One region of the Metabacillus sediminilitoris genome, then DNA from elsewhere that is predicted to be linked to it. Evidence: predicted binding sites of a transcription regulator. Region 1 holds the regulator's gene; each other region holds the start of a gene.
What was found. The regulator Rex, encoded in region 1, represses fermentation and respiration genes when NADH is low (regulators of the CRP and FNR family bind a similar motif). The targets are predictions, from matches to a motif close to TTGTGAAATATTTCACAA.

Region 1 (4,796 bases):
GATAATTGAGATTCTAGCCCAGTATCTTGAGCTAAATATCCAACAGAAACATCTTTCGGCTTGATTATTTCACCTGAATCATGTGACATGTACCCAGCAATAATTTTTAAAAGAGTAGATTTTCCAGCTCCATTACGGCCAACAATGGCAATCTTATCTCTTGTTTGTACTTCAAGCTTAATATTCGTTAGAATAGGATCAGGACCAAAATATTTGCTAAGTTGATTTATTTGTAACAATATCATTGTATTCACCTCTATCAATGCCTTTAGTTTAGCTTAATAGGAACCAATGGGCAACAATGATACATATGATTTCTCTTAAAAAACAACGATAAAATAGAGATATGAGAGAGATTTATAAATTTAATCAATTGTCACAATAACAAACAGACAGATAGTAAAAAATAGTGTATAGTCTACGTATAAGGGGATTTGTATATGTCAGAATTTACCCATTTCAATGATCAAGGCAGAGCCAAAATGGTTGATATCTCTGCGAAAGAAACAACAAAGAGAACTGCACGTGCAAAAACGAGCATCCAACTAACTGAAGAGGTATATAAAAAAATCACTAATCATGAAATTGGTAAAGGTGATGTTCTTTCAGTTGCTCAAGTAGCAGGTATTATGGCAGCAAAACAAACAGCTAATGTCATTCCAATGTGTCATCCAATTCCCATTAAAGGTGTAGATATTGAGTTTGAATGGAAAATAGAAGAAAGTAATTATGAATTAATGATCACTTCAACTGTTAAAACAACAGGGAGTACAGGTGTTGAAATGGAAGCGTTAACTTCTGCAAGTGTTTCAGCTCTGACAGTTTATGATATGTGTAAAGCTGTAGATAAAGGAATGGTCATAGGTCCTACCTATTTAGTAGAAAAAACCGGAGGAAAAAGTGGTGACTTCCATCGGGTAGATAAATGATGTATCATAAAGAATTCTAAATGTATGAAGTGTTCTTATGCCTGCTGTCGAATCTGGACAAGGCGTTTACGCATTTTCTAAAGGATTTAAGGTAATAAACTAGACTGAGTTTTTATGTCTAGCTCAAGCACCCAGCATCTTAGGGTCTTAAGTCACCCATAAATTGAAGGTAAAGAACACCTTCTAGTCATGTACGTGTCTTATGCCTTTTGGGCTAAACAAGGCACTTCGCATTTCTTAAAGGATAATTAGTTTAAGGTTTTAGACTTAGTTTTCATGTCTAGCTCCAGCGCCTAGCCACTCGGGGTCATAAGCCACGCATGAATTGAAGGTAAAAAGCATCTTCTATTCATGCGCGTCTTATGTCTGTCGTGGCTGAACAAGGCGCTTACGCATTTCTAGAGTGAGGGATAAGAGTGAATGAATATTGAACAATCTAAAATACCTCAGGCAACTGCTAAGCGTTTGCCTTTGTACTATCGATTTTTAAAAAATTTACACTCATCAGGAAAACAGCGGGTTTCATCTGCTGAATTAAGTGATGCTGTAAAGGTTGATTCTGCAACAATACGGAGAGATTTCTCCTATTTCGGTGCGTTAGGAAAAAAGGGATATGGTTATAATGTTAATTATTTGTTATCCTTTTTTAGAAAAACATTGGATCAAGACGAAATGACAAAGGTATGTTTAATTGGTGTAGGGAATCTAGGAACTGCCTTTTTGCATTATAATTTCACAAAGAATAATAACACTGTTATTTCACTTGCATTTGATGTAGACACCGAAAAAGTTGGAGAAGAAATAGGTGGGGTACCAGTCTTTCACTTAGATCAACTTGAAGAGATACTACCTGAAGATGTGACTGTTGCGATATTAACGGTACCGGCTCCAGCTGCTCAGGCGATTACAGATCGGCTGATAACAAAGGGGATTAAGGGGATCTTAAACTTTACACCTGCAAGGTTAAATGTTCCAGATGATATACGGATCCATCATATTGATTTAGCAGTGGAACTTCAGTCACTTGTTTATTTTTTAAAGCATTATCCAAATGAAGATAAATCTTAAAATTATTTAAGGGAGGTGGATCTCCATGCTAACACTTGGATTCGGAGCATCAATGGGATTTGGTAGCCTATTATTAATCGCATTTGTAGCATTGCTTATTTTTGGCCCTAAAAAATTACCTGATTTAGGTAAAGCAGTTGGGAGTTCGTTACGTGAATTTAAAACTGCAACAAAAGGCTTAGCAGATGATGAAGATGATGATGTAAAAAAGATCGAAAAAAAGGAAGAAGTCAAGTAAGATAGGATGAATCCGATATGAAACATAATGAAATGTCGGTCATTGAACATATTACAGAGCTTAGAAAACGACTGATCATTGTTGTCGTTTTCTTTTTCATAGCTGTAATAGCTGGCTTTTTGCTTTCAAGACCGATTATCGTTTATTTACAACAAACAGATCAAGCTAGGAATTTAACACTAAATTCCTTTAATCTAACAGACCCTTTAATGGTGTATATGCAATTTGCATTTATTATTGCATTTATCATTACGTCACCTGTCATTTTGTATCAACTTTGGGCATTTGTTAGTCCAGGTTTATATGAAAAGGAAAGACGTGTTACTTTAAGCTATATTCCACTATCACTTTTGTTATTTCTAGCGGGTATTTCCTTTTCCTATTTTATTTTGTTTCCGTTTGTCGTAGATTTCATGGAAAAGATCTCAAATGATTTAGAAGTAAATCAAGTGATTGGAATCCATGAATATTTCACGTTTTTATTACAGCTAACCATCCCGTTTGGGCTGCTGTTTCAATTACCAGTCGTTATTATGTTTCTGACGAGATTAGGAATTGTTACGCCAATGTTTCTATCAAAAGTAAGAAAATATGCATACTTTGTTCTGTTGGTCATTGCCGCACTAATCACACCGCCAGAATTAACTTCACACTTAATGGTGTCAATACCATTATTTATCTTATATGAAATTAGTATTTGGGTATCTCGAATTACGTATCGAAGAGCTCAGAAGCTGCGGTTTGAAGAGGAGAATACAAAAAATGAGACTGGATGATCAGTCTCATTTTTTCGCATTTACTTTTTTTAATCTTCTAGATAAATTAAACATTCTAATGGCAACACCGATATCGAAGGTTGCGATGATCATTAGGATGATTGTTGGAAATGAAAAAATTCCATTTTCAGCACTGTTAATAGCTAAGTAGGTAAACAGTAACCCCATCGTTAAATAAAAAATTCCCATGGAAATAGGGTTTGTTCTCATGATAAAAAGCCTCCAATTATTAGTTGCACGTGTTGCTCTAGTTGCATGTCCTCATATTGCTTCATCATTTTTTCAATATCTTCACGGAAAACGGTTTGAATTAATATGACTAGTGTATTCATCGTTACATGTGCCAAGATCGGAACTATGATTCGATTTGTTTTCACATAAAGAAACGCAAAGGTAAAGCCCATTGATGCATACAAGAGAAGATGATGCGGCTCACCGTGTAAAAGTGAAAAGATAATTGAACTGATGAGAGCTGCTATGAAAAAATTTGTTCTGATATATAAGACGCCAAATAGTATTTTACGAAAAATGATCTCTTCTAAGATAGGTCCTATTATAGAGGTAACAAGAATGAGCACCGGTGTAACCTCTATTACATTCACAAGCATTTGCGTGTTTTCAGATCCAGGATCTACCCCAAATAGATTAATTTCAATACTAGCTGCAAAGACTTGGGAGAAATATGCTAAAAATACGCCACCAATCGACCAACCAATTGTCGCCAAAACCGATGAAGGTTTCCCTCGCAGCAGTCTTACCTCTTTACGATCATTTCTTAGTAAAAAAAGAATAATAAGAAACGCAAGTGTAAAGCTAAAGATGGTCCAATAACCAAATTTTTCAGTGGTCGTTTCCCCTATATGTAAATAATTTAATATGCTGATTCCGACTATACCTGATAGTTGCATAAGCATATATGTTAATAAAATAAACCAATACTCTTTTTTCATGTAAACCTCCTTTAAAAAACGTCCCCATTACTATTTGCATTTTTCTACATGATGATGAGCGAATGAACGAAGAATTCTAAATGAAATTCTTCTGTTCTTTTACAGATTTATTGTATCATACCTTGATATGAACATATGTATGATAACGTTTAAGAATTAGTTTAAATGATGAAAAGACAAGACTTATGAAAACGCCCGAAAAAAATTTTAACTTCATACTTGAAATTGAAAGAGATCTTATATAATATATTAATTGTGTTAGCACTCAAGGTTATTGAGTGCTAATAAAAAGGAAAAATAATCATTTTTTAAAAGAATTTGAGGAGGTTGTTTCACTTGTTAAAGCCATTAGGTGATCGCGTTATTATTGAGTTAGTTGAATCAGAAGAAAAAACTGCTAGTGGTATCGTCCTTCCAGATAGTGCGAAAGAGAAGCCACAAGAAGGTAAAGTAGTAGCTGTTGGTACAGGTCGTGTATTAGATAGTGGAGAAAAAGTAGCTCTTGAAGTAGCAGAAGGCGATCGTATTATCTTCTCAAAATATGCAGGTACTGAAGTGAAATATGAAGGTACTGAATACTTAATTTTACGTGAAAACGACATTTTAGCTGTTATCGGATAATCGTTACAGCCCATACCATAGAATCATTTTTAAAACTTTGAGGAGGTTATGTAAAAATGGCAAAAGATATTAGATTTAGCGAAGAAGCTCGTCGTTCAATGCTACGTGGTGTTGACGCATTAGCAGATGCTGTAAAAGTTACATTAGGACCTAAAGGACGTAACGTCGTTTTAGAAAAGAAATTCGGTTCTCCTTTAATTACGAATGATGGTGT
Region 2 (4,796 bases), 1.1 Mb from region 1:
GGGATATTTGTATTGTGCTCTCATTACCAACATTTTATACTAATAAAAACAAAATCTTTTGGAGGACATCATGAATTCATTTCAATTCACAAAAATGCACGGATTAGGAAATAACTATATTTATGTAAATCTTTTTGAGGAGCAGCTTGGAGAAGAGAGTTTACCTGAAATTGCTAGACAAGTGTCAAATATTCATACAGGTATAGGGTCAGATGGTATGATTTTAATTTGTCCTTCAGAAGTTGCAGCCGTTAAAATGAGAATCTTTAATAATGATGGCTCTGAGGGGAAAAATTGTGGGAACGGTTTGCGTTGTGTTGCAAAATATGCGTTCGAGCATAAAATAGTAACGGATACTAGATTTAAGATCGAAACATTATCAGGACTTGTCGAAGCAAAAGTACAGGTTAAGAATGATCTAGTAACATCAATCACAATTGATATGGGTGAACCGCGTTTGTTAAAATCCCAAATTCCAATGCTTGGTCATGGTGATGAAAAAACGATTAATGAAAAAGTAGAATTTGCTGGACAACTATTCGGGATAACAACCGTTTCGATGGGGAATCCACATGTCATATTTTATGTTGATGACATTAATCAAGCACCTGTTACATCATTAGGTCCTATTGTTGAGAAGGATGAACGTTTTCCAGAAGGAGTTAACGTTGAATTTGTCCAAGTCGTTTCAAAAAATGAACTTCATTTTAGAGTTTGGGAAAGAGGGTCAGGTGTTACACAGGCTTGTGGTACAGGGGCTTGTGCAGCAGTTGTTTCTTCTGTCTTAAACAATTACACAGCCCTTGGTGAAGAAACGACTGTCCACTTAGCTGGAGGCGACCTGCAAATTAATTGGACAGCAGAGGGTAATGTATTAATGACAGGTCCTGCAGAGGTTATTTGTACTGGAACGTATTTTATCAATTCCTGATCAATCAGGGCGTTTCAGTTGAGTGAGGAAAAACAAAGAGGTATACTTTAAGTATCGTTTCATTCTGATTAAGGAGGAATTCTGATGAATGATGTTGTAATAATTACTGAAGCGGCAGCTTTTCAAATAAAAGATATGATGAAAGAACATGAAGAAGAAAATGCATATCTTCGCGTATCAGTTAAAGGTGGAGGCTGCAGTGGGCTTTCCTATGGTATGGGATTTGAACATGATATAAGTGAAGATGACCAAGTCTTAAATCAGCATGGATTAACAATCCTTGTAAAAAAAGAGGATTCACCAATTTTAAACGGTACAAAGATCGACTATAAGCAATCCATGATGGGCGGCGGCTTCACTATCGACAATCCAAATGCTATTGCAAGCTGTGGCTGTGGCTCTTCATTTAGAACGGCGACAAATGTTGGTTCTCCTGAAGAGTGTTAATAAATAAACAAAACGACTGTCTAAAGGCAGTCGTTTTGTTTATGTTTAGATGTCTAAACCATCGTGTCTTGCTTTGATGCTCAACCAAATAAACTTGTACTGTGCAATGGTTGTACACGTGCTTTAGGATCTAAATAGGCTTTTGCATTATTTACTGCAGTAGGTGCTTCACCAAATCCACTTGCAATAAGTTTAACTTTTCCTTCATATGTGCAAATATCACCAGCGGCATAGATTCCGGCAATATTCGTTTCCATTTTAGAATTAACGAGAATGGAGTTTTTCTCGATTTCTAAGCCCCAATTTTTGATTGGGCCAAGAGAAGAAACGAACCCATAGTTTATGATTAAGTCGTCAATATCAAGGACTTCTTTTCGATCTCCTTTTACTTCCTCTAAAACAAGTTGTTCGATTTTATCATCACCAATTAGCTCTGTTGGAACAAATGGCGTTACTAAATTTACCTTTGACTTTTTTAATAACTCTACACTATGTTCATGTGCTCTGAATTTATCACGTCTATGGATAAGGCTGACACTTTCGGCAATTGGTTCAAGCATAAGTGCCCAGTCTACAGCTGAGTCACCGCCACCGCACAGTGCTACTCGTTTTCCTGAAAATTTGTTTAAGTCATCAACAAAGTAATGTAAGTTTTTGTTTTCGTATTTTACTGACTCCTCAAGTTCGAGTTTACGAGGCTGAAATGCTCCGTTACCAGCAGTAATAATGATTGTTTTTGTATAATGTACTTCATTGTTTGTTGTAAGTTTAAATACACCATCAGCTTGTTTTTCAACTTGTTCAACGGCTTGTTCTAAGGCGATTGTTGGGGAAAATTGCTCCATTTGTTCTTTTAAATTATTAACGAGCTCTTGGGCTCTTACTTTTGGAAAACCTGCGACATCATATATGTATTTTTCTGGGTATAATGCAGAAAGCTGGCCACCTAATTGCGGAAGACTTTCAATGATTTTGACACTAGCTTGTCTCATTCCACCATAAAAAGCAGTAAATAACCCAACAGGTCCTCCACCGATGATGGTAATATCATATATTTTAGTATCTTCTTTCATAAGTTTTCCTCCCTTTTAGACTGTGCTAAATCACAACAAAATCTTATCACACAAACCTGCATAAATCATTTTCTTCAACTTATATGGATACATATCTAATTAAGAAACTATTCATAAAATGGAATGAAAACGATTATAAAATTGATTATACTATACAAAAACATAATATAAATTAGTTTCTAAAAATTATATAGAAATTCGGATGAAATGTTACTATTCATCCTAAATGGATAGGTAGATGAATATACTGACATAAGTGAACGGGTTCACAATTTTTTATCGCTTTACTCAAAATATATGTTGTATAACATAGGGGTAATGAATATTATTCAGTTACAACATTCTAAAAAGGAGTAGGTGATTATGTGAGAAAGCCAAGAGTTGTTGTGTTAGGTGCAGGTTATGGTGGGTTAATTACAGTGACTCGCTTGCAAAAGCTAATTGGTGTAAGTGAAGCAGAGATTACCTTAGTGAATAAGAATAATTATCACTATGAAACAACCTGGTTGCATGAAGCTTCAGCTGGTACTTTACATCATGATCGTGCTCGATATCCAATTAGAGAAGTCATTAATACAAGTCGCATTCACTTTATGAAAGATACAGTTGTTGCAATTGATAAACAAGCAAAAGTGGTTACCTTAGAAAAAGGTCAGGTAGAGTATGACTACTTAGTTATTTCTTTAGGTTCACATCCTGAAACATTTGGAATAAAAGGATTAAAGGAGTATGCATTTGGGATTACAAGCATTGATTCTGCACGTCAATTACGTGAGCATATAGAATATCAATTTGCTACCTATAATATGGAAAAGGATAAAAAAGTAGAACGCCTTGCCATTATAGTTGGTGGTGCTGGTTTTACAGGAATTGAGTTCTTAGGTGAATTAGGAAACAGAATCCCAAAACTTTGTAAAGAATATGATATTGATTTCCAGAAAGTTCGCATGATTTGTGTTGAAGCTGCGCCAACTGCTTTACCTGGATTTGATCCTGGATTAGTAAATTATGCAGTGAAATACTTACAAAAAAAAGGTGTGGAATTTAGAATAGGTACGGCAATAAAGGAATGTATAAAGGATGGTATTATCGTTTCCAAAGACAATCGCATGGAAACAATTAAAGCAGGTACGGTTGTATGGGCAGCTGGTGTTCGAGGTAATAGCGTTGTCGAAGAAGCAGGATTTGAAAATATACGAGGACGTGTGAAGGTTGATGATTATTTACGCGCACCAGGTCATGAAGACGTATTTGTTATCGGTGATTGCTCATTGATTATAAATGAAGAAACAAACCGTCCCTATCCACCTACAGCACAGATTGCTATGCAGCAAGGAGAAGTTTGTGCCAAAAACTTACAAGCAGCGATTTCCGGCTCTAAAAAAATGATTTCATTTACACCAGTCATGAAAGGATCTGTTGCATCCTTAGGTGATCATGATGCAGTTGGATTTGTCTTCGGCAAGAAATTTGTAGGCTCTAAGGCATCTTTTATGAAAAAGATGATTGATAATCGTGCTTTATATATGATTGGTGGTCCTTCCTTAGTGATGAAAAAGGGGAAATTCAACTTCTTATAGGAATCTGGATTTTTTTATTTTAATTTTACAAGTTTAGACACTAAGTATAGTCTCGTATCCATTTTTATAGGAAATAATTGGGGGAATTGATAAGATGTCACAATCAAAGCGGGGAAATGTGTGGTTAGCTGTAACAGGAATTGTACAAAATAATCGTAATGAATGGCTTGTTGTTAAGAAAACATATGGAGGATTAAAAGGTAAATGGTCATTTCCCGCTGGTTTTGTGGAACAAGGTGAAACGATAGATGAAGCAATTGGAAGAGAAGTATTTGAAGAAACGGGAATCAACGCCAAGGTGGAAGGTGTCATTGGGATTCGATCAGGTGTGATAAATGAAGTGATAAGTGATAACATGGTCATTTTTACCTTAAGAGCAGAAACAAATGAAATTACCGTCCAAACAAGTGAGTTAGAAGATGCAGCATTTATTCACCCAAAGGATCTTATTGATCATCCAGATTCATCCTTACTACTTGTAAATTTTGCTAAAGCCTCTTTCGATTATAGCCTTAAAAAGCACGATCATTTTAATCCTGGAGATCACTTTGGCTATAATGTATACCACTTATTTTTATAATATTCCCAATTGTAAGAATTCTAAAGGGATTGAAAGATAAGGGTGTATGTATTCGCTTACATGAAAATATTCGTCAGATTATCTTCCTTTATAGTTGACAGAATATTTGGTATATTATGACGAAACTACTATTTCTAAAAAGGAGAGATTTGGATGAAGACAACAACGGTAGAGACGACAAAGAA
Region 3 (4,796 bases), 930 kb from region 1:
TGAAACTCCTCCTTTATTATGAATCACTCACATTTAGTACATACCCGCCTTATCATTTATAAAACGAGTTATTAGAATCCGCCTTTTTATGTTTAGGACAATTACATGTTTGTTTAAAGTCGATTCTTGCGGGGTAAAACCTACATAACATAACCTGAGAAGGGGGAATTAACAATGGATAGTAATTGGAAGAAAAAATTTATGGTCGGTGGAATGGCTGCTGCTTTATCATTCAGTGTATTAGCAGGCTGTGGTGATGGTGTGGACCAAGACAATGGTGTGAGTGATGGGGAACAAAAGGATGAAGTAGACGAAAATGAAGAGGTGAAAGAAGGATTAGAAAATGATGTCAATGATGCACAGAAAGAGTTGGAAGAAAGCGGTGTAGGTGATGGGGTCGATCAAGACAATGGTCCTAGCGATGGTGAAGAAAAGGACAGTGTAGATGACGAAAATAAAAATCCAGAAACAAACTAAGGATTGGGATTCCTTTATATAAGTAATTACCTGATCCTGCATAAGTCGGGAATAAGCGATTTGGATCTCTTATTGTCTTATACTGTTCAAGTCGCTTGCGCTTTTGTGGTCTAAAATAAGCTGTCAAAGTTGGGAGGCATTTAAAATGACTAAGACATATTATGTTTCTGTTGAAGCCGAGGATATCCAAGAATCCAAATTGGATGACCATCTGCACTATTATGAAATCGAAGCTACAAAGGAGCAAATACAGGTAATAGCGAATATCCTGCGTGAGATCAAACGAACAGAATATGATCCAAAACCGATTATTACATCGTTAAATGAAGAAAACGGGATAAAAACACGTGAAGAACAGCATCATTTGATTAAAAATCTATATGAAAAAATTTATCAGCTAGGAACCTTTGAGACAAAACAAGAGATCCGTTCATTACAGATTTTAAACCAGCTTTGAAAGAAAGCTGGTTTTCTGTGTACAAGCATTCACACTATCTAACTGAAACTGTTTATTAGTTGCAACCTTAACTCCCACAATTTTTTTATTTTGCTCCTGCTTTTAACAATATTTCTTCTATTTCTTTAAAGCCCTTTTCACGTGCATGCTGTAAAGGAGTCACATTTTCTTTGTCTGGAATGTTCACATCTGCTCCATGTTCGATCAGCAATTGCACCGTTTGCTGCTGTGTTTCGTTGCCATTATTTAATATAATGGCTTCCATTAGAGCAGTCCAACCTAGGTTATTCACATGATTTACATCAATCTCAGTATTGGTAAGAAGCTCTTTCACAACATCTACATAGCCATGCTCTGACGCTGGGATCAAAGCAGTGCCTCCATATCGGTTTGTAATGGCGGGATCAGCACCGGCAGCAATTGTCAGCTTCAGAATCTCGATAAATCCTTCTGCACCAGCATATAGGAAGGGGTTGTTTTTCATGTCATCCTGGATGTTTACGTCAGCCCCAGCCTCAATAAGGACATTGGCCGTCTTTCTATCATTGTTATATGTCGCAATCATGGCCGCAGTACGTCCTTGTGAGTCCTGGATATTTATATTTGCGCCTTTCTTAATGAGGGTTTTTATCCTATCAGTTTCTCCATGTTCTGCTGCTTGAAGTAGCTGTTCATTTATTTCTTCACTCACGATTTCTCGCTCCTTTGCCTGCTTGTTGGCCTCTCCACTCTCATTTGAAACACATCCCTGAAGCAAAAGGCTGCAGCCAATAAATACGATCAGCCATTCCGGTATAACTAGCATCTTCTTCTGCATGAGATGTGACAAGAAAGGAATATGCAACTTAATCGTTCCTTTCTTTCCAAAGAACAAATGGGTCTTTCTCTGGTATAAGGTTGTTCAGCTTAATTAATTTAATATCTCGTTCTTCTTTTGGAAGACTTACTTGCTGATAAACATATTTCGTTCCTAACCCGGCCGCTTCCTCGTCTTCAGCAGTAAATGCATAATAAACATGTTGAATATTTGCCCAGTAAATGGCACTTAAACACATCGGACAAGGCTCACCGCTTGCGTAAAGCTCACAGTCTGAAAGGTCAGTTTTAGTAAGGATACGACAAGCTTCACGGATAGCTTGAAGTTCAGCATGTGCTGTAGGATCATGTGTTTCGAGGACATCGTTTACCCCCTTTGCAACAATCCTTCCATCTTTAACAATGAGTGCCCCAAATGGTTTACCCTTTTTGTTTTTCGTATTGTCATAAGCTAACTCGATGGCCATTTGCATAAATTCTTTTTGACTCATATCCATGCACTCCTTTGAAAAGGTAATTCATTTCTAAGATATCATAATATTAAGGCAAGTTATTTTATTAAAATTCTACTAATAGGTTGTAGAATAAATATTTTAAACCTATCATCATAATTTGTATTTTTTCAGTAAAAACTAAACATAAGAAATTATTCTAATGATACTTTAAATTGTGTACTTAATCACAAAGATGGTGATTTTTAAAGCATTTTAAAGGATTTCTTAGATAAACCGATAATATTTTAAAAAAATTCGAATAGTCCAGGATAACAAATTGAGTTATAATAGAAAAAGCGGCTTTTTATATCCCACTAATCATTCAGTATTACATATGTAAAGGAGAATTGGATATGTCAGAAACAAATACACAAACAAAACCTGAACAAGTTTCACAAAGCTTGTCAGCTAATCAAGAACTCCTTGATCAGTTATTAAAACCTGAGGTTCAGGAGTCTTTAACTACATTAGTTGAACAGCTTCCAAAATTGACTGAACTTGTTAATGTTTTAACAAAGTCTTATGATTTCGTTCAATCTGTTTCAACAGATGAAGTATTAAAAAATGATACAGTTGGAGCGATTACAGAGCTTCTAGAGCCTGTAACACACTCTGTTAAAAATGTAGCAGCTACTGCTATTGAAGCGAAGGATCGTGCAGAGGAAAGCAACGAAGTGATCGGTTTATTCGGTTTATTAAAAATGTTAAAAGATCCACAAGCACAAAAGCTATTCCGTTTTGTAAATGCTTATTTACAAATTTCTAACGAACGTGGTACAAAATAATACTTAACAATTTGAATAGTAAGAACGGAGGATAATCAATGTCTAAACATATCGTCATTTTAGGTGCAGGTTATGGCGGACTTTTAACTGCTGTTACTGCTCGTAAATATTTAAATAGAGCTGATGCAAAAATCACTGTGGTAAACAAATACCCAACACACCAAATTATTACTGAATTACACCGTCTTGCGGGTGGTACTATTGGTGAAAAAGCGATTTCTATGCCATTAGAAAAGCTTTTCAAAGGAAAAGATATTGATCTTAAAATTTCTGAAGTGACATCCTTCTCTGTTGATAACAAAGAAGTAAAACTTTCTGATGGGTCAACTTTAACATATGATGCACTTGTTGTTGGCTTAGGAAGTACGACTGCTTACTTTGGTATCCCAGGACTAGAAGAAAATAGTATGACATTAAAATCAGTTGCGGAAGCAAATAAGATTTACAATCATATTGAAGATCGTATTCGCGCATATGCAGAAACGAAAAATGAAGCGGATGCAACAATTCTTATCGGCGGCGGCGGTTTAACTGGCGTTGAATTAGTTGGGGAAATTGTTGATCATATGCCTAAAGTAGCGAAAGGTTACGGCGTAGATCCGAAAGAATTGAAAATCATGCTTGTTGAGGCAGGTCCAAAAATTCTTCCGGTTTTACCTGATCATTTAATTGAGCGTGCAACAACAAGCCTTGAAAAACGCGGCGTTGAATTTATTACAGGTATGCCTGTAACAAATGTAGCAGGTAATGAAATCGAATTAAAAGATGGCCGTAAAATTGTTGCAAATACATTCGTTTGGACTGGTGGAGTACAAGGCCTTCCAATGGTTGGAGAATCAGGTCTTGCAGTAGATCGTAACCGTGCGACTGTTAATAGTTATCTGCAATCTTCTTCACATAATGATGTATTTATCGTTGGTGACAGTGCAGTTGTCTTCCCTCCAGGCGGCGGACGTCCATATGCGCCTACAGCGCAAAATGCTTGGCAAATGGGTGAACTTGTTGGTTACAATCTATTTGCATTCTTTAATGAGAAATCAATGGAAGAGTTCTCACCAATTAACTCAGGTACACTTGCAAGCTTAGGACGTAAAGATGGTGTTGCAATCGTAGGTGGAAATGAAACTCCACTTAAAGGACTTCCAGCATCATTAATGAAAGAAGCAAGTAATATTCGTTACTTAACACATATTAACGGTTTATTCAGCTTAGCGTACTAATCATATATTTCTTAAAAGAAAAACTCGCCTTCATGAAGTGACCTCTAAAAGTTAGACACGGTTATTTCATTAGGCAACCTGTTGGGCATGAACCCGGTATTGTACCGGGCTCATGCCTTTTAATTTTTCCTTAATTCGTTTGTGATTGTAGTAGTCGATATATTTAGCTAGTTCCTGCTTGAAGTGTTCTAAACTTAAAAGTCCTTCATAAGCATGATGAAGGACCAAAAGGTAGAAAATGAAAGAAAAAAGGTCCTTCATAAGCATGATGAAGGACCAAAAGGTAGAATATGAAAGAAGAAAAGTCCTTCATAAGCATGATGAAGGACCAAAAGGTAGAATTATGAAAGAAGAAAAGTCCTTCATCGGCTTGATGAAGGACCAAAAGGTAGAATATGAAAGAGAAAAAGTCCTTCATAAGCATGATGAAGGACCAAAAGGTAGAATATGAAAGAAGAAAAGTCCTTCATCGGCTTGATGAAGGACTAAAAGGTAGAATATGAAAGAAAATAGGTCCTTCATAAGCATGATGAAGGACCAAAAGGTA
Region 4 (4,796 bases), 1.1 Mb from region 1:
AGGCATTGGTACACCGCCAGCGTGGCCACCATGGGCCGCATGACCACCAATTGTAGAAGTATAGATTGAGAAATATGTTGCAAAAATTGTAGAGAATAAAATGACTTCAGCGCCCAAGAAAATCCAGAATCCAAAGATGTTCAGTCTTCCAATACCAGACTGATATTCCAAGGGCGTGTTAGGACTTATATTTTCATCATGTGCCATAACTTACGCCTCCTTTTTCTGTTCTGTGTTGATGATTTCTTCTACACTGACATAATAACCTTCATCTTCTTTATGTGAACGAAGTGAACGAAGTGCCATACATGCTAACACACCAATACCGCCTAAAATCGCGATCCACCACAATTTAAAGACTAAGCCAAAACCTGCAACAAAGAAGAATACCGACATGACAAATGGAGTTCCTGCGTTACTTGGCATGTGAATTGGTTTATACTCAGGCTTCTCTTCTTTACCTGCTTCACGTTCTTGTTTCATAATCATGAATGCATCTAGACCTTTAACTTCTGGTGTTACAGCAAAGTTATAAAATGGTGCAACTGAAGTCGTTGTTGCCCATTCAAGTGTACGTCCTGCTCCCCACGCATCTCCAGACGTTTCTCTTTTTGCATAACGGAAGCTGTAATATACGTTATAAACAAGGATCATAAAGGCAATACCCATACCAATACCGCCAATTGTTGAAACAACGTTTAATCCAGTCCATCCATCTTCTGGACCATAAGTGTAAATACGTCTTGGCATACCATCAAATCCTAGTAGGAATTGTGGTAAGAAACAAACATTAAATCCAATCATAAAGAACCAGAATGTCCATTTCCCTAGGCGCTCATTTAATTTATGACCAAACATTTTTGGATACCAGAAAACAAATCCAGCAAAACAAGCAAATACAGTACCACAAATTAATGTATAGTGGAAATGCGCAACAAGGAAGTAACTGTTATGATACTGAAAATCTGCTGCTGCCATACCAAGCATTACTCCAGTTACTCCACCGATTAGGAATGTTGGAATAAATCCGACAGACCAAAGCATCGGTACTGTATATTCAATTCGTCCTTTATAAAGAGTGAGTAACCAGTTAAAGATTTTAATACCTGTAGGTACTGCAATCGCCATCGTTGTAATGGAGAATACAGAGTTCACTGCTGCAGTTCCACCCATTGTAAAGAAGTGGTGAACCCAAACTAGGAAACTCAAGAAAGAAATCGTCACGATCGAAATAACCATCGATTTATAACCAAACAATGTTTTCCTAGCAAACGTTGCGAAAATTTCCGAGAAAATACCGAACGCCGGCAAGATAACGATATATACTTCAGGATGTCCCCAAATCCAGAACAAGTTAGCCCAAAGCATTGGCATACCACCATCAGCTAATGTAAAGAAATGAGTGCCGAATAATCGGTCAAATGTCATTAATGCTAATGTTACTGTTAATACAGGGAATGCAAAAACAATAATAAAGTTTGTAATTAAAGCTGTCCATGTAAACATTGGCATACGCATTAATGTCATTCCTGGCGCACGCATTTTAATGATTGTTACGATAAAGTTAATACCTGTTAACAGGGTACCTATACCAGAGATCTGTAATCCAAGTAAATAATAGTTGATTCCGGGTCCAGGACTACCTTCAATTGCTAAAGGAGCATAGTTCGTCCACCCTGCATCTGGTGATCCACCAAATACGAAGGAGATGTTGAAAAGAATAGCTCCAAAGAAAAATGACCAAAAACTTAATGCATTTAAATAAGGAAATGCTACGTCCCTTGCTCCTATTTGCAGCGGAACAACGACGTTCATTAAACCTATTACGAATGGCATCGCCATGAAGATAATCATGATCGTACCATGTGTTGTAAAGATTTCATTGTAATGCTGAGATGTTAAAAACTCATTGTTTGGCACTGTTAACTGTGCTCTCATTAATAATGCATCCACACCACCACGGAAAAGCATGATGACGGCTGCAATAATATACATAATACCAATTTTTTTATGATCAACAGATGTTAACCACTCTGTCCAAAGCCATTTCCATTTTTTAAAGTAAGTAAGAATAAACACAATTCCAATTACAGATAACAAAATAGAGATGTTCGCTCCAAGGAGCATTGGATCATTTAAGATTAAATTATCTTTAATAAAATCAAACATTCAGTGTTCCTCCCTTCTTAGTGGTTATGATGTTCACTAGATTCAGTTGTCGTTGAAGCCTCTTCTTCATGATTGTCTTCTACAGCTTCTGTAGATTCTTCACTATCATGAGAATCTTCACCACCATGAGGTTTTATTTCAACTCCGTATTTTTCGCGGACTTTCATCGCATATTCACCAGAATCTACTCCATGATCAACAATATCTAAGTGAGTATTTGAAAATGTCATTTCTTCAACTGTGTCAGGCAACAATAATTTTTCATATGTTTCTTCTGTTAATTGTGGTGCTTTTTCTTGTGTTTCTTTTACCCATTTTTGGTAGTCATCTTCTTCTAAGGCTACAAAGTTAAATTGTTGATGTGTCATACCTTGGCCTGTAAAGTTAGAGTTCATTCCTTCATATTCTCCAGGTTCATCAGCCTGAAGGTATAAATCATTTACCATACCAGGCATTCCATATTCTTGACCGCCAATTTGCGGAACCCAGAAAGAACTCATTGAATCAGCAGATGTAATCTTGAAAAGTACTGGGTGGTCTTCCGGAACATTTACATAATTGACTGTTTCGATATCTTCCCCTGGATAACTAAAAATCCACTTCCAATCGGCAGATGTTGCATGAATAACAATTGGTTCTTTATGTGCCGTTTCTTTTGGCGGTTTTTCTAAATCATAAAGTACTTTAACTGTTGGAATTGATAAAGCAATAATGATGACGATTGGTATAACCGTCCAAATGATTTCCAACTTTGTACTGCCATGAATATCAGGCTCGTGATCCTTTTCATTGAAATTTTTACGGTCACGATATTTTACAATAACAAAGGCAAATAGTGCGTAAACAACAATCATGATAAATATCATAAAGTAAATTGAATACATAATGAGATCTTTAAGTGTCGCAGCATTAGGTCCTTTTGGATCAAATATTGCATATTCACTACAGCCACTTAAAACAAATAAAAATAGGAATGATGTTGCAAGAACTAAATAAGGCTTTAACTTTTTGAACACCTTTGTCACTCTCCTTTCTAAAACAGCGCATTTATGAATCAATGATTTCAAATGGTAAAACAAATTATATTCACCTACACATACTATCAAAATAAAAAAAAAACAAAATAGTTTCCTACGCATTATTTATTAACTTTCAAAATTTAGACGAAGTTTCTTCACAGTTTGGTAACAATTTTGCCAAAAGATTATCATAATAGATTTCATTACCAAGTTTTCGCTCCTTTTTATTTTGATATACTAATAATGTAAGTGAAAGGTTGAACAATGTAAAATAGTTTTAGAGGTTGAAATCATGCGCTAATCAATAATACTAAAATTTTATAGAAAGTTAAACTATTTTGATAATCTAACTATCTATGTATTACTCGTTTTTTCCTCAAAGTAAACTACACATTGAAAAAGTATGGATTTTTAAAATGTTTATAAATTGCAATAGCTTTATGACAATAATGTGTCTTTTGTCTTCATTGGATGTCATTCCTTTTACTTTTCATCATAATAAGAGTATAAATAATATGTTTTATAAAATTTCTTTTACGTCAAGGAGAGATATTGATTGAAAAAATATATAAAGATCATTGCCATCTTAGCTGTTATTTCTATGGCATTTGTTGTTCTTGGAGGAGCTTTAGTAACCAAGACTGGATCTGCAGATGGATGTGGAAGATCATGGCCTCTTTGCGAAGGAGAACTTGTACAACTTTCTGATGTAACACCTGAAAAACTTATTGAATTCGCACATAGAGCTACGACTATGATCGGGTCTATCTTTGTTGTTGTACTGGCCATTATGTCTTCTATTTATATTAAGAGAAGAGAAACAAAACTGCTTGCTTCGATCTCAGTATTATTTCTAATCATACAGGCTTTAATGGGGGCTGCTGCCGTTATGTGGGGTCAAAACCCATATATTATGGCGCTGCATTTTGGTATTTCAATGATTTCATTTGCTTCAGTATTGTTACTCGCTTTATTAGTCTTTGAGTTTGACTATAAATTCGATGCTAAGGAATTAGTGATTGGGAAAAAGATGAAACGAAATCTTTATTTCCTATCTTTTTATACTTATTTTGTTATTTATTCTGGAGCACTTGTCCGACATGAAGGAGCAGGTCTTGCCCTGCCTGTATGGCCCTTTGGTAATGGTGGTTTCATTTCCCTGGAAACGATTCAGCAACTTGTTCAGTTTGGGCACCGTTCACTTGCTCTGATTTTATTCGTATGGATTTGTTCAACTGCTTATTTTGCATATAAACATTATTGGAACTACCGCGTTATCAAATATAGTATGATTAGTTTGGTTGTATTATTGCTGATGCAAATTACAAGTGGAATCTTGACAGTTGCTACAGGTTTGAGTTTGACATTTTCACTTATACACTCTTTAGTTATTACGCTTATCTTTGGTGTTCTTAGCTATATCATGCTGTTAAATTCTCGCAGCAAAAGTGTAGAAAAAATGTTAGACAACAAAGAGATGAAAAGAGTAGGGTAAGACTTACTCTTTATTTAAATTGAAAGAGGAGAATGGTTGTGAAAAACACCGAGATCGTATTAAAAGATTCGCTTTCTTTGAAAGAGTATTTCTCTTGGAAAGTGATAAAATTA

Region 2: the regulator Rex is predicted to act here: its motif matches at 2,706-2,723, upstream of yumC (ferredoxin--NADP reductase 2).
Region 3: the regulator Rex is predicted to act here: its motif matches at 2,418-2,435, upstream of GMB29_RS23745 (helical membrane plugin domain-containing protein).
Region 4: the regulator Rex is predicted to act here: its motif matches at 3,436-3,453, upstream of qoxA (cytochrome aa3 quinol oxidase subunit II).

What each region holds. Positions count from the first base shown of each region.
Region 1 covers NZ_CP046266.1:244,181-248,976, forward strand. Annotated here, with positions in the region: gene GMB29_RS01385 (ABC-F family ATP-binding cassette domain-containing protein) at 1-245, opposite strand, end outside; gene moaC (cyclic pyranopterin monophosphate synthase MoaC) at 441-929, shown strand; gene GMB29_RS01395 (redox-sensing transcriptional repressor Rex) at 1,350-1,997, shown strand; gene GMB29_RS01400 (twin-arginine translocase TatA/TatE family subunit) at 2,023-2,235, shown strand; gene tatC (twin-arginine translocase subunit TatC) at 2,253-3,011, shown strand; gene GMB29_RS01410 (YdiK family protein) at 3,018-3,221, opposite strand; gene GMB29_RS01415 (CPBP family intramembrane glutamic endopeptidase) at 3,218-3,961, opposite strand; gene groES (co-chaperone GroES) at 4,298-4,582, shown strand; gene groL (chaperonin GroEL) at 4,639-4,796, shown strand, end outside.
Region 2 covers NZ_CP046266.1:4,755,916-4,760,711, reverse strand. Annotated here, with positions in the region: gene dapF (diaminopimelate epimerase) at 71-931, shown strand; gene GMB29_RS22975 (HesB/IscA family protein) at 1,016-1,378, shown strand; gene yumC (ferredoxin--NADP reductase 2) at 1,459-2,451, opposite strand; gene GMB29_RS22965 (NAD(P)/FAD-dependent oxidoreductase) at 2,817-4,031, shown strand; gene GMB29_RS22960 (NUDIX domain-containing protein) at 4,126-4,611, shown strand; gene GMB29_RS27130 (YuiA family protein) at 4,765-4,796, shown strand, end outside.
Region 3 covers NZ_CP046266.1:4,911,970-4,916,765, reverse strand. Annotated here, with positions in the region: gene GMB29_RS23765 (hypothetical protein) at 175-477, shown strand; gene GMB29_RS23760 (hypothetical protein) at 623-934, shown strand; gene GMB29_RS23755 (ankyrin repeat domain-containing protein) at 1,020-1,739, opposite strand; gene GMB29_RS23750 (nucleoside deaminase) at 1,780-2,241, opposite strand; gene GMB29_RS23745 (helical membrane plugin domain-containing protein) at 2,598-3,029, shown strand; gene GMB29_RS23740 (NAD(P)/FAD-dependent oxidoreductase) at 3,068-4,249, shown strand; partial or broken gene GMB29_RS23735 (IS3 family transposase) at 4,319-4,444, opposite strand; gene GMB29_RS23730 (hypothetical protein) at 4,488-4,700, shown strand.
Region 4 covers NZ_CP046266.1:1,374,055-1,378,850, reverse strand. Annotated here, with positions in the region: gene qoxC (cytochrome aa3 quinol oxidase subunit III) at 1-207, opposite strand, end outside; gene qoxB (cytochrome aa3 quinol oxidase subunit I) at 211-2,169, opposite strand; gene qoxA (cytochrome aa3 quinol oxidase subunit II) at 2,187-3,185, opposite strand; gene GMB29_RS06725 (COX15/CtaA family protein) at 3,745-4,683, shown strand; gene cyoE (heme o synthase) at 4,722-4,796, shown strand, end outside.